3 regions of the Methylobacterium sp. SD274 genome follow, and region 2 is predicted to be linked to each of the others. Evidence: predicted binding sites of a transcription regulator. Region 2 holds the regulator's gene; each other region holds the start of a gene.
What was found. Region 2 encodes LexA, which represses DNA repair genes until DNA is damaged. Its sites were predicted from a motif close to TGTTCNNNNTGTGTTCNG; they were not measured.
Positions count from the first base shown of each region.

Region 1: a site for LexA is predicted at 1,931-1,948, ahead of uvrA (excinuclease ABC subunit UvrA). Genes of this name have one in related genera too.
Region 3: a site for LexA is predicted at 2,068-2,085, ahead of ssb (single-stranded DNA-binding protein). Genes of this name have one in related genera too.

Region 1 covers NZ_JADIJP010000006.1:174,333-179,027, reverse strand. The annotation lists gene IPV08_RS08060 (PAS domain S-box protein) at 1-1,737, shown strand, start outside; gene uvrA (excinuclease ABC subunit UvrA) at 2,122-4,695, shown strand, end outside.
Region 2 covers NZ_JADIJP010000021.1:82,609-87,303, reverse strand. The annotation lists gene oxc (oxalyl-CoA decarboxylase) at 1-723, opposite strand, end outside; gene IPV08_RS17570 (GntR family transcriptional regulator) at 1,511-2,203, shown strand; gene lexA (transcriptional repressor LexA) at 2,570-3,307, shown strand; gene IPV08_RS17560 (ComEC/Rec2 family competence protein) at 3,301-4,695, opposite strand, start outside.
Region 3 covers NZ_JADIJP010000006.1:38,741-43,435, reverse strand. The annotation lists gene IPV08_RS07450 (YciI family protein) at 1-225, opposite strand, end outside; gene IPV08_RS07445 (HAD-IA family hydrolase) at 353-1,045, shown strand; gene ssb (single-stranded DNA-binding protein) at 1,369-1,935, opposite strand; gene IPV08_RS07435 (NADP-dependent oxidoreductase) at 2,116-3,132, opposite strand; gene IPV08_RS07430 (DUF4174 domain-containing protein) at 3,310-3,714, shown strand; gene IPV08_RS07425 (hypothetical protein) at 3,799-4,320, opposite strand; gene IPV08_RS07420 (phosphodiester glycosidase family protein) at 4,602-4,695, shown strand, end outside.

The DNA of each region.
Region 1 (4,695 bases), on a different contig from region 2:
GCGCTCGAGACGTCCTATGGCTGGCGGCCTGCCCATATCGGTCCCGGCTCCGACTGGTGGCTCGGCAACATCCATCCCGATGACCGCGCCATCGTCTCCGCCGGGCTGAATGCCTTTCTCGACGGAGGCTCGGACAGGTGGAGCTGCCAGTACCGCTTCCTCAAGGGAGACGGGGCCTATGCCGATGTGCTGGACCGCGGATATCTCGTCCGCGATGCTTTGGGCGCGCCGGTGCGGATGGTCGGCGCGATGCTCGACGTCACCGTCAGAAGCCAGTTGGAGGCACAATTCCGCGCGGTCTTCGAGGGTGCCAATATCGGGATCGTCCAGTTCGATCCCCGCAGCGTCCTGGCGCTCAGGGTCAACGCCAAGCTCTGCGAGATCTGGGGTGCGCCGGAATCCGAGATCGTCGGTCGCTCCCTCGCCCAATGGACCCCCGCCGAGGATGCGGATGCGCGCGACGACCTGCATCGCCGCCTCGCCACCGGCGAGACCCTGCAGGACCGGTTCGAGAAGCGCTACCGGAGACGCGACGGCCGGATCATCTGGGCGAGGGTGAACCTCGTCTCCCAGACCCTGGGTGACGCCGTTCACGCCATGGCGATGATCGAGGACATCACCGAGGAGAAACGCGCGGATGCCCGTCGCGAGGCGCTGATCAGCTTAGGCGACCGCCTGCGTGAATTGCGCTCGAACGCCGATGTCGTGGCCATGACGGCGGAGATCCTGGGCCGCGCTCTCGGGGCGACGCGGGCCGGCTACGGCATGGTCGACCTTCCGGCGGGGCTGGTGACGGTAGCGCATTCCTGGTCCTCGGACGGACAGACTTTTCCGAGCCGGACCCTGCGGCTCGAGGAATTTCCCGCCAGTATCGCCGGCCTGCGGCGCGGCGAGATCCTCGCGGTGGACGATCTCGCGACCTCCCCCGACCTCGATAGCGATGCGGAACTCTACATCGCGGAGGGTGTGCAGGCGGTGATCTCCGTCCCCCTGCTCCAGCGCGGTCGCCTCGTCGGCGTGCTCTATGCGACGGAGGCCTCGCCGCGCTCCTGGACGCCGCACGAGATCGCCTTCGTCCGCGAGGTGGCGGAACGGGCCTGGAGCAGCCTGATCCGGATCGAGGCGGACGAGCAGCAGCGGATTCTCAACCGCGAACTCAGCCACCGCATGAAGAACACCCTCGCGATGGTTCAGGCGATCGCCTCGCAGAGTCTGCGCAACGTCACCGATGTGGAAGCGGCCAAGCATGCCTTGGCCGCGCGCCTGATCGCCCTCGGGAATGCCCACGACATCCTGCTGACCGGAGAGCGCGAGAGCGCCGCCATCTCGACGATCCTGCAGAGCGCCCTGTCCCTTCACGACGACCAGCAGCCGGGGCGGTTCGATCTGTCGGGGCCCGAGATCGTCATCGGCTCCAAGGCGGCCCTGTCGCTCGCCCTGATGATGCACGAACTCGCCACCAATGCCGCCAAATACGGCGCCCTTTCCAGGCCGGACGGCCGCGTCGTCGTGGAATGGCGGGTGGTCGTGGCGGGAGACGACGACTCGATCCACCTCACATGGTCCGAGCATGGCGGGCCACCCGTGAACCCCCCGACACGGAAGGGCTTCGGCTCACGGCTCATCGAACGCGGGCTCGCCGGCGCCGTCGGCGGCGAGGTCTCCCTCGCCTACGAGCCCGATGGGCTGATCTGCCGGGTCGTCGCGCCCCTCGGCGGGTTTCAGACGAGCGTCTAGGGCGTTCTGCGCCGAAGTGGTTGCCGGTTCGGCGAGCAGGAGCGCGGCAAACGAAGGCCTGGAAATGCTCGCCGACCCATCGCGGTCGGGGGCCGCCCCAGCAGAGGAGCGCGTCCCACTTCCATGGTGCGTTCGGCCGCGAGAGCTTGGCGAGCGTCCGCCCGAGCGCGGAATTCAGCGCCGATATTGTAGCTGTACGCTTTTTGTTCTAGCTGGGTGGCGGATATGCGTGGCGTGCGTCTTGCCCGCCCGGCCCGTGCGCCCGACATGGCGACCGGTGGCGGGACCGTTGTCTTCGACCTCGCCGCATGACGTCCCGGAGACGATCCCCGCGCGTCGTCGCCGATCCTCCTTTCCGCCAAGTCCTGCCGCCGAAGAGACCCAATGGCCAAAGCAAAAGCCGCCGCCAAGACGCCACGGGGCCTGAAGAGCCAAGCGGCGCAGGCACAGGAAGAGAGCGTCGAGGCGCGGATCGAGAAGCTGTTCGAGGGTAGCCCCGACCGTCGCGTCATCGCCGTCCGGGGCGCGCGCGAGCACAACCTCAAGAACATCGATCTCACGATTCCACGCGACAAGCTCGTGGTCTTCACCGGCCTGTCGGGGTCGGGCAAGTCGTCGCTCGCCTTCGACACGATCTATGCGGAAGGCCAGCGCCGCTACGTCGAGTCGCTCTCGGCCTATGCCCGCCAGTTCCTCGAGATGATGTCGAAACCCGACGTCGATCAGATCGACGGGCTCTCGCCGGCCATCTCCATCGAGCAGAAGACGACGTCGAAGAACCCACGCTCCACTGTGGGGACCGTCACCGAAATCTACGATTACATGCGCCTGCTCTGGGCGCGGGTCGGCATCCCCTACTCGCCCGCCACCGGCCTGCCGATCGAGAGCCAGACCGTGAGCCAGATGGTCGACCGGGTGCTGGCCCTGCCGGAGAAGAGCCGGCTCTATCTCCTCGCCCCCGTGGTTCGGGGCCGGAAGGGCGAGTACCGCAAGGAGATCGCCGAGTTCCAGAAGAAGGGCTTCCAGCGTCTTCGCATCGACGGCGAATACTACCCGATCGACGATGCGCCAAAACTCGACAAGAAGCTCAAGCACGATATCGACGTGGTGGTGGACCGTCTCGTGGTGCGGGCCGACATCGCCGCGCGTCTCGCCGATTCCTTCGAGACCGCCCTGGAACTGGCCGACGGCATCGCGCTGATCGAATTCGCCGATCCGGCCGAGGGCGAGACCATCACCTTCTCGTCGCGCTTCGCCTGCCCGGTCTCCGGGTTCACGATCGCCGAGATCGAGCCGCGCCTGTTCTCGTTCAACAACCCGTTCGGCGCCTGCCCGACCTGCGGCGGCATCGGCCACGAGATGCGGATCGACCCCGAACTGGTCATCTCCGACGTCAAGCTCAGCCTCAAGCGCGGTGCCGTCGGCCCCTGGGCGAAATCGACCTCGCCCTATTACGGCCAGACCCTGGACGCCCTGGCGGGGCATTACGGTTTCAAGACCACGTCGCCCTGGTCGGACCTGCCGGAGACGGCGCACAAGGTCATCCTCTACGGCTCCGGCCGCGAGTCGATCCGCTTTGCCTATAACGACGGCATGCGCGCCTACGAGGTGAACAAGCCGTTCGAGGGCGTCATCCCGAACCTGGAGCGGCGCTACAAGGAGACCGAGAGCGACGCCTCGCGCGAGGACATCGCCCGGTTCATGAGCGAGACCCCTTGCGCCTCCTGCGGCGGCAAGCGCCTCAAGATCGAGGCTTTGGCGGTGAAGGTCGCCATGCAGGATATCGGCGACGTCACCGCGCTTTCCGTGCGCGAGGCGCATCGCTGGTTCTCCGAACTGTCGGAGAAGCTGACGCCGAAGCAGAACGAGATCGCCTTCCGCATCCTGAAGGAGATCCGCGACCGGCTCACCTTCCTGGTCGATGTCGGCCTCGACTACCTCACCCTCGCGCGCGGCTCGGGCTCGCTCTCGGGCGGCGAGAGCCAGCGTATCCGCCTCGCCTCGCAGATCGGCTCCGGGCTGACGGGGGTGCTCTACGTCCTCGACGAACCGTCCATCGGCCTGCACCAGCGCGATAACGAGCGCTTGCTCGGCACGTTGAAGCGCCTGCGCGACCTCGGCAATTCCGTCATCGTCGTCGAACACGACGAGGATGCGATCCTCCAGGCCGATTACGTCGTCGATGTCGGCCCCGGTGCCGGGATCCATGGCGGGCAGATCATCGCCCAGGGCACGCCGGAGGAGGTGCTGAAGAACCCCGCCTCGCTCACCGCCAAGTACCTGACGGGCGAGATGAGCGTGCGCGTGCCCACAGCCCGGCGCAAGACGAAGAAGGGCAAGCTCACCCTCGTCGGCGCGCGGGGCAACAACCTGAAGGATGTGAGCGTCGAGATTCCGCTCGGGACCTTCACCTGCGTCTCGGGCGTCTCGGGCGGCGGCAAGTCCACCCTCATCATCGACACGCTCTACAAGGCGGTGGCCAAATCCCTCAACGGCGCGATGGAGCACCCGGCCCCGTTCGAACGCCTCGACGGGCTCGAGAATCTCGACAAGGTCATCGACATCGATCAGTCGCCGATCGGGCGCACGCCGCGCTCCAACCCGGCGACCTATACCGGCGCCTTCACCCCGATCCGCGACTGGTTCGCCGGATTGCCGGAGGCGAAGGCGCGCGGCTACCAGGCCGGCCGCTTCTCCTTCAACGTCAAGGGCGGGCGCTGCGAGGCCTGCTCGGGCGACGGCGTCATCAAGATCGAGATGCACTTCCTGCCGGACGTCTACGTCACCTGCGACGTGTGCAAGGGCCGCCGCTACGACCGCGAGACCCTGGAGGTGAAGTACCGCAACCATTCCATCGCGGACGTGCTCGACATGACCGTCGAGGAGGCGGCGGACCTGTTCAAGGCGGTGCCGACGATCCGCGAGAAGATGGAGACCCTGGCGCGGGTCGGCCTCGGC
Region 2 (4,695 bases):
TTCGTCATCGGCCTGCGCATAGGCCGCGCCCTTGCCGAGCACGATGAGGGGGCGCTTGGCGCTCTTCAGGACATCGAGCGCGCGCTTGATCGCGGAGGGAGCCGGCAGCTGGGCCGGAGCGGCATCGATGACCTTGACCAGCGACTTGGCGCCGGCATCGGCCTCCATCACCTGAGAGAAAAGCTTGGCAGGTAGATCGAGATAGACGCCGCCGGGGCGGCCCGAAACTGCGGCCCGGATGGCCCGCGCGACGGCAATGCCGATGTCGGCGGCGTGAAGAACGCGGAAGGCGGCCTTGCACAGGGGCTTGGCGATGGCGAGCTGGTCCATCTCCTCGTAATCGCCCTGCTGGAGATCGACGATCTCACGCTCCGACGAGCCGGAAATAAGGATCATCGGGAAGCAGTTAGTTGTGGCGTTGGCCAGGGCCGTGAGGCCGTTGAGGAAGCCAGGCGCGGAAACCGTGAGGCAGATGCCGGGCTTCTTCGTCAGGAAGCCCGCGATGGCGGCGGCGTTGCCGGCGTGCTGCTCATGGCGAAAGGAGATGACCCGCATTCCTGCGGCCTGGGCGAGGCGACCGAGATCGGTGATCGGAATGCCGGGCACGCCGTAGATCGTGTTGATATCATTGAGCTTCAGCGCGTCGATGACGAGGTGAAAGCCATCGGTGAGTTCCGGCTCGGCCGAAACGTCGACATCGATTCTCTGGGCCAAAGCTGACATCGTGTTCTCTCCCTGGTTCTTTGACGTTTTATTTTGATTGGCGGTCCGCAAAGTCGGCGAACCGATGACGTGAACTTTTCCGCCGCGGGATTTGGTTCTCTCGTGCAGTGCAAACCCGATTGTGATGCGGCTTCGGAGACCGCGGGATTCCTCGACGTTAAATCGACGTCCTGGCAGTGACTTTGGAGTTGGCGTTGCCGTGAAGTCGGCCAGCGTGACGTTTCATCCTCCCTCGACGGGGCGTGGATTTTCTTCAACGGGAATCCAAAAATTTATGATCTCTTTGGGTATTCCGCGCAGCTTAATCTTTGCGGCGACTTGGCGGGGTCGATGGTGGACACAACCAAATCACCATGTTTTATAATGCCTACCGCCAGACGGGCGCCGTTCGCCGGCTGGCGATCCCGCGCCTGCCTCGAACACAGAAGGCGCTTTGACCCGATCTAGCAGTCGAAAACTGCTGTAAGCCCTCCGACCCGATAGGCAATTGGTGGCATACCAAATACCAACTGTCAAACGGATTTGCACGATTGTGCCGATCAGCATCGGATCGCCCGAACGCGAGGCGTCGCATGGCCGGTCGACACGGGAAGAATACAACTCCTTCCTTCATGGTAATCGGAAGTCTGCTCTTCGAACCGTAGCGAGGAAAGCGCCACTCAGCTTATGTTAAGAGCTTTGAGCGGGCCGAGGCATTCCTTGTATTTCAAACGCGAGTTTGGCATGCTTCACACCAAGTGTGCTCGCCCGCGTGTGCGAGTTTAAATTATTCTAGGTGGCATGAAAAATGGTTAAAACCGACACATTTCAAGTAAAGCCTATCGTTGCGACTTCAAGCTTGCGTGCATTGGCTTATGACGCGCTCAAAGAAGCAATCACGAACATGAACATTTATAATCAGCGTGAAGAGGTTCGCCTGGATGAGCGAAAGCTGTCCTTGAACCTTGGCGTGAGCCGCACCCCTGTGCGCGAAGCGCTGACGGTATTGGAGCAGGAAGGCTTCGTGCGGTTCGAGGCCCGTCGTGGTGTCTTCGTCATCAAGAAGTCGAAGAAAGAAATTGTCAGCATGATCCAGGCTTGGTCTGCCTTGGAGAGCATGGCTGCGCGCCTCGCCTGCGAGCGGGCCACCGACGAACAACTTCACTGCCTGCGTGAGCACTTTCCAGAATTCTATGAAGGGCGCCCGTCGGATCATCTCGACGAGTATTCGGAAGCCAACATTCGCTTCCACCAGAAGATCATTTCGCTCGGCCAGTGCGACGTGATCAAAGACATCACCAGCAACCTGCTGATGCATGTCCGCGGTATTCGCAACACCGCGCTGCGTCAGGGGGAACGCGCGGCCAATTCGATCAAGGAACACGTGGCGATCATCAAGGCATTGGAAGCGCGGGATGCAGATCTGGCGGAACGCCTCGTGCGCGAGCACGGCCTCGGCCTCGCCAGCCATGTCGAGAAATATGGTGACTATCTCGACTGATCGACGCTGCCGCCAGAGTACCCGCCACATCGCATGGCTCCCCGGCCGTCGGTGACCGACTAAGTCATCGGCGGGGACCGGGCGCGCGGTTCCGCCGGACACCGTGAAGGCCCACCTTACAGGGGCAGGATAAGCCTCCACGGCACGAAGCCCCTTCGGATGATTGAAGGGCCCGGCGGGTGATACCGGCGGACGCCAAGCCGGCCCGCGGTAAGGCGCCTTGAGCGGAACATTGCGCCTCAGGAACAAACTCTACCACCGGGTTAACGGAACCCTTGCAGAACACTTGCGGAACGTCTACCGTGTTCGTGTTTTGTTTCAGCGGCGTTAGTCGCGGCCATTGGCTTCAGTGGAAGAGTGATCTGTATGTTGACGCGTAAGCAGCTGGATCTTCTCCAATTCATCCAACAACGGATGCAGGAGAGTGGCGTCCCGCCCTCCTTCGACGAGATGAAGGACGCCCTCGATCTCAAATCGAAGTCGGGGATCCACCGGTTGATCACGGCCCTCGAAGAGCGCGGATTTCTGCGTCGTTTGCCGAATCGCGCCAGGGCGATCGAAGTGATCCGGATGCCTGAGAGCCTGACCGGTGCACTGGCGCCGAAGCCCGCTCCCGCCGGTGAAGTTCGCCGCTTCACGCCGAGCGTAGTCGAAGGCGGTCGGTCCAAGGCGATGCCGTCCCTGCGCCAGCCAACGACCCAGGCCCAGGACGAGAGCGGAAGGTCGATCACGATCCCGGTCATGGGACGGATCGCGGCGGGCACGCCGATCTCCGCCATACAGAACCAGAGCCATTCCGTGACGCTATCACCGGACTTCCTGGCCGGCGGCGAACATTACGCGCTGGAGGTCCGTGGCGATTCGATGATCGAAGCGGGTATCCTCGACGGTGATCTTGTCGTGATCAAGAAGCAGGACACTGCGAATACGGGCGACATCATCGTTGCCCTCATCGACGATGAAGAGGCCACATTGAAGCGCCTGCGTCGCCGCGGTTCCTCCATCGCTCTGGAAGCGGCAAACCCAGCCTACGAGACGAGGGTTCTGGGTCCGGATCGTGTTCAGATCCAGGGGCGGCTCGTCAGCCTGGTCCGTCGTTACTGAAGCCCGTCCGACTGCGTTTCGGATGACGGATCGCCGTCGTCGCCCTCGGGTTTTATGGGTTTCGGACTTGGTCCCGATTCCTTCGGAGGCGAAGGGGACGGCGTGACGACGGCGACCGCCCGCCGCCATGGCGGACGAGAATGAGGTTGGTGGGCGGACGTGACCTGCGGTCCTTCGGGGCCGAAACGGATGGTGGTGGCGCCGCGTAGAGCCAGGTATGCGCGATCGATGACGAAGCCGGCCCGGCAGTCTTTGGGTGCGTCACGGCGGGCGATGATCACACTCGCCCGTTCGCAATCCTCCGCGAAGGCCCGCTTGTCCTTGACGAGGGCGACGATCCGACCCGGCCCTAACTCGACGACGCATCCGCCGGTATCGCATCGGCTTCTCGGCGAGGCTGCGACGGCGGCGACCTTCCGCGAATCGCCATCCGCCTTGAGCCATTGTTCGAGGACGAAGGCCGGCGGGCTGCCGAGAATGCTCAATCGGCCGTCCCCGTCGCGGAAGGCTGCACCGCCACCCTCACGGTCGATGTAGACGTCGTAACGCGGCGGCATGGTAGCGAGCACGACACCGAGAGCGGCCGGAGCAAGGCCGATCCAGCGTAAGCTCGAGACGGGAAGTGTCAGCAGGAGCAGGGCGAGAGCAAGCAGGCAGAGTGCCGTGCTGCCATAGGCCGGGACGACGAGGGTGGCGTGTCCGAACCCGCTGATCCAGCCGGAGATCGTGAGCATCCCGCGTACGGCGAGCCCCATCGCCCACCAGACCGGCTGGTCCAGTGCGAAGGGATAGGCGAGGATCCCAAGAACCGCCGCCGGCATCACCGCCAGGGAGACGAGGGGCAAGGTCAGGGCATTGCCGACGATGCCGAAGGGCTGGACGGTCTGGAAATGATAGGTCGCGAAGGGCGCCGTGGCGATCTGGGCGATCAAGGTCGTCGCCAGTGTGCCAAGGACCGCGACAGCCAGAAACCGCCAGGTTCGGGCCAAGAGGCCCGCACCTTCGCGTGGCGGCATCCAGCGATTGAGCGCGCCGGCGCAAGCGATGAGGCCGGCAACCGCGCCGAAGGACATCTGAAAGCTCGGTTCGAGAATCCCGTCCGGCTCTCGCGCGAGGGCGATGAGGGCAGCGAGCGCGAGGTTCCGCATGCTCAAAGCCGGGCGATCCACCAGGATCGCGCCGAGCATCACCAACGTCATGATGAGCGAGCGTTCGGCAGCGATATCCCAGCCCGAGAAGACGCAATAGGCCGTGACACCCACCATGGCGAAACCGGCGGCGATCTTCTTGATCGGCCAAACCAGGGCGAGCCCCGGAACGAGGGCGAGCAGCGCGCGGACGAGCCAGAACACGACGCCGGCTGCGAGCACCATGTGGAGGCCGGAAAT
Region 3 (4,695 bases), on a different contig from region 2:
CAGTTCCCCGGTCGCGGCGAAGGGGCCGTCGCTGACGGTGCGGGAGGCACCGTCGAAGGCGACACGCTTGCCCTTGGCGGAGGGGTGCAGGCCCTCGCCGGCGAGGAGGATGCCCGCCTTGGCGAGTTCCATGTTGAACTCGCCCATGGCGGTGAGCAGGTCGAGGGACGGCATGATCCCCGCCTCGCTGTCTGTGGTCGCCTTGACCAGAACCATGACGCGCATCGATTCGCCTCCCCTGCTCGATCGAGCCCATGGAAGCACGAAGGCACGGTTCGTGTGAACTCACAGACCGCTGGGCCGGTTACCCGACGCCATCGATCCCGCCGCATCCATCGACAGGGGCAAAGTCATGCTCGTTCGCCCGAAAGCCGTCGCTTTCGACATCATCGGCACCGTGTTCAGCATGGAGCCGATGCGGCCTGCCCTGGTGGCGATGGGCTTGCCGCCCCTCGCCCTGGACTTCCTCTACACCGCCGGCCTGCGGGACATGTTCGCCCTGGCGGCGACAGGCACCTTTGCGCCGTTCCAGTCCGTGCTGTCGGGGTGCCTCGACGAGGTGCTCGCCATGCATGGCCTCTCCGCCTCGCCGGAGGACAAGACGGCTTTGCTCGGCATGATGAAGGCCCTTCCGCCGCACGAGGACGCCAAGGCGGCATTCGCGGTTCTGGCCGATGCCGGCGTCCGGGTCTTCGCACTGAGCAACGGCGCAGCCGCGACCACGAGGGGATTGCTCGCCGCGGCAGGTATGGAGGGGCTCGTCGAGCGGGTTTTCTCCATCGAAGAGGTGAAGCTGTCGAAGCCGCGCGCCGAGGTCTACCGCCACGCCGCGCGGGCCGCCGCCCTCGCCCCGGGCGAGATGGCAATGATCGCGACCCACCCCTGGGACCTCCACGGCGCCAGGATCGCCGGCCTCATGACAGGCTATGTCGCTCGTGGCGTGCCGTACTCACCGGCCCTCGAGGCACCGGATCTGACCGGGGAAACCCTGCTGGAGGTCGCATCGGCGATGGCGCGGCTGGGGCCGTCGCAACCCGACGCCTGATGCCTGTTCGCTATCGGGGCGCCCGTCCGTCCGCTCCAGTGAGCGTCTTTTGAATTTATCGAGCTGCTCGACGTCTGTTCCCCGGTTCATGACCGGTCGATATGAGGCGCGACAGCACTCCCTCTCCTGGAAGGAGAGGGCTGGGGTGAGGTGTGGTCCATCTCCGGAAAGATCACACACCTCACCCTGTCGCTCTCCTTCCAAGAGCGGGGACCCGCTCTGCCCGCGAGATATGTGACTATCGTCGCCGTGAGCGGGCCGGGTGGAGGCCGATACGCCTAGCTTCCCGTCCGTCGGATGCCGATGACGGGAACGGCAGATCCCTAGAACGGGATATCGTCGTCGAGGTCGTAATTGGGCTTCGACGAAGCCGCCGCCGGCCGACGCTCGCCGCCCGAGGAACGGCCGCCGCCGTATTCCCCGCCGCGATCGCCACCCCGGTCTCCCCCGCGATCCCCGCCACGGCCGCCGCCGTAATCGCCGCCGCGGCTGATCTGGCCGCCGCCCTCGTCGTCGGCGCCCATCTCTCCACCGCCGCTGCGACCGTCGAGGAGCGTGAGTTCACCGCGGAAGCGCTGGAGCACCACCTCGGTGGTGTATTTCTCGACGCCGGACTGGTCCGCCCATTTCCGGGTCTGGAGTTGGCCCTCGATATAGACCTTCGAGCCCTTGCGCAGGTACTGCTCGGCCACGCGGGCGAGGTTCTCGTTGTAGATCACCACCGAGTGCCACTCGGTCTTCTCCTTGCGCTCGCCCGAGGCCTTGTCCTTCCAGGATTCGGACGTGGCGATGCGCAGGTTGACCACGGGATCGCCGGAGGCGAGGCGCCGGGTCTCGGGGTCGCGCCCGAGATTGCCCACCAAAATCACCTTGTTGACGCTGCCGGCCATGCCGCTCTCCTCTCGATCGATCTCACTGACGGAAGGGCCTCACACGCCGTCCGTCCCGTTCGCCCTTCATGAACTTCGGACAGGCGGCCCGCAATCGGGAGGGCGAATTTGTCCCCACCGATCACAGGTCGATGTTCTATCTTTGTTCGTTTTGGCGCGCAAGGATCGCTCACCTGCTAGTCACGCGATCCGCACCAGCATCTTGCCGAAATTCCGGCCCTTCAGCAGCCCGATGAAGGCCTCCGGCGCCGCCTCCAGTCCGTCGACGATGTCTTCCCGATGCTGGATGCGCCCTTCTCTCAGCCAAGTTCCGACCTCACTCAGGAACTCCTCCTCCTGGTCGGCGAAATCCCACACGATGAAGCCGCGCAGGGTCAGGCGCTTGGTCAGGATGGCGCGCATGATGACGGGGCTGCGGTCCGGCCCCGAAGGCAATTCGGTGAGGTTGTAGCCCGAGACGAGGCCGCAGACCGGGATGCGGGCGAAGTCGTTGAGCAGCGGCAGTACGGCGTCGAACACCGCGCCGCCGACATTCTCGAAATACACGTCGATCCCGTCGGGACAAGCGGCGGCAAGCGCGCCGGGCAGGTCGTCGGTGCGGTGGTCGACCGCCGCGTCGAAGCCGAGCACGTCGGTGAGGTAGGCGCATTTCTCAGGACCGCCCGCGATGCCGACGGCGCGCGCGCCCTTCAGCTTGGCGATCTGGCCGACGAGGGAGCCTACCGGCCCGGCAGCGGCGGCGACCACGACGGTCTCGCCCGCCTTCGGCTGCCCGATGGTGAGGAGGCCGGTATAGGCGGTCATGCCCGGCATCCCGAGGACGCCGAGCGCCGTGCTGACCGGCGCCGCCTCGGGATCGAGCTTGCGCAGCCCCTGTCCCTTGGTGACCGCGAAATCCTGCCAGCCCCCGAAGGCGGTCACTACGTCGCCCTCGTGGAAATCCGGATGCCGCGAGGCCACCACCTCCGACACGGTGGCCCCGACCATGGGCGCGCCGATGGCGACAGGCTCGGCATAAGATTTCGCCGCGCTCATCCGTCCGCGCATGTAGGGATCGAGGGAAAGGAGGCGGTTGCACAGCAGCACCTCGCCCTCCCCCGGCGTCGGTGTGCGGCTCTCTTCGAGCCGGAAATGCGCGGCGGTCGGCTCTCCGTGCGGACGGGAGGCGAGGACGATGCTGCGGTTCACGGCGACCATGATCTGACGCTCCGGTTGTGATGACGAATCCGCTGAACGGGCGTGCGGGAATCGAGGGACATTTCGACAAGGCCGATCTGGCTCGGGGTGTTCCCGTCGCAGGGCCGGGGCACCGCCCGCGCCGAGCGGCGTTGACGCCCATGGGCACATGCCCGTCACCCCGATCGGTATACCCGGATGGCCCGCCCGCTTCTCCTCGCCAGTATCGCTGCCATGTCCGGCCTTGCGTCGCAGGCACTCGCCGAAGATCCCCTCGCCGCCCATCGCTGGACATCACGCGTTCTGGTCATCGTCGCTCCGGACGGTGAAGATCCGCGAATCGAGGCGCAGAGACGCGAGGCGCGGGCGCGACGGGCGGATTACGCGGAGCGCGACCTCGTCGTAGTGGAGGCGATCGGGACAGGCGCCGAGGCCAAAAGCATCCGCAACCGCTTCGGGATCGGGGAGCGGGACTTCCGTGTCGTGCTGGTGGGCAAGGACGGCGATGCGAAGCTCGTCGAAGCCGCCCCGATCCCGGCTCCCCGCCTGTTTTCCACTATCGATGCCATGCCGATGCGCAAGGACGAGCGAGGCCGGCGATAGCGTATGGGTTGGCCGAGGGGGCAACGAAAAAGGGACCGCCAAGGCGGTCCCTTTCCCATTGAAGTCTTCTCGAACGAGACCGGCTCAGTAGCAGCGCTCGACCAGGACCCGGCGAGGTCCGTAGGGAGTCCAGCGGGTGCGCGGGACGGTGTAGCATTCGCCACCGTAACCGCCGTATCCGCCATAAGCGGCTGGGGCGTAACCATACCCGTAGGCCGGGTATCCGCCATAGCCACCGTAGCCGCCATAGAGTCCGCCAGCGGCGAGGCCGAGGCCCACACCGAGGCCGAGACCGCCGAGGCCGTAGCCGTAGCCACGGCCGTAACCGCCGCGCCAGCCGTAGCCGCGATGCCCACCCCAGCCGCCGCGATAGCCGAAGCCCGCGCTCCGGAAGCCGCCGCGATAGCCGCCGAAGCCGCCGTGACCGAAGCCCCCGCGGCCAAAGCCGCCATGGGCGAACCCACCGCGGCCGAAGCCGCCATGGCCAAACCCGCCACCATGGCCGAATCCGCCGCCATGGCCGCCCCAACCGCGGGCTTCCGCCGTCGCCGGGATCATCGCCAGAGCGCCGACCATCGCGGTCGCTGCCAGAACAATGCGTTTCATCGTCTTGTCTCCAAAGACAGGTTCTTGTCCCCAGTGGTTGCAGAACGCCCCGGCTCCGCAAAGGGTTCATGGCGCATTTTGTCCCGCACCGGCCGCGCCGATCACAGCTCGGTGAGACGGGCGAGCGTCACGCCTTGAAAACGCCTCCGGTTTCGGGCGAGGACACCCCGCGCCACGCCGTCCGCATGGGACGGCGGACGGTTCGTTCGCCCCGGGATTCACCGATGACGTCAACGCGACCCAATCTTGCCCGTGCTGTTGCCCGAGCCTTTGCCGGGGCCATGCTTCTTGGGGACGTGGCCGGACTCGCTCCCCTACCTGCGCGGGCCGCGCCCGCCACAGCCTCTCCGTGCAAGGCGGTGCAGTCCGAGGGCG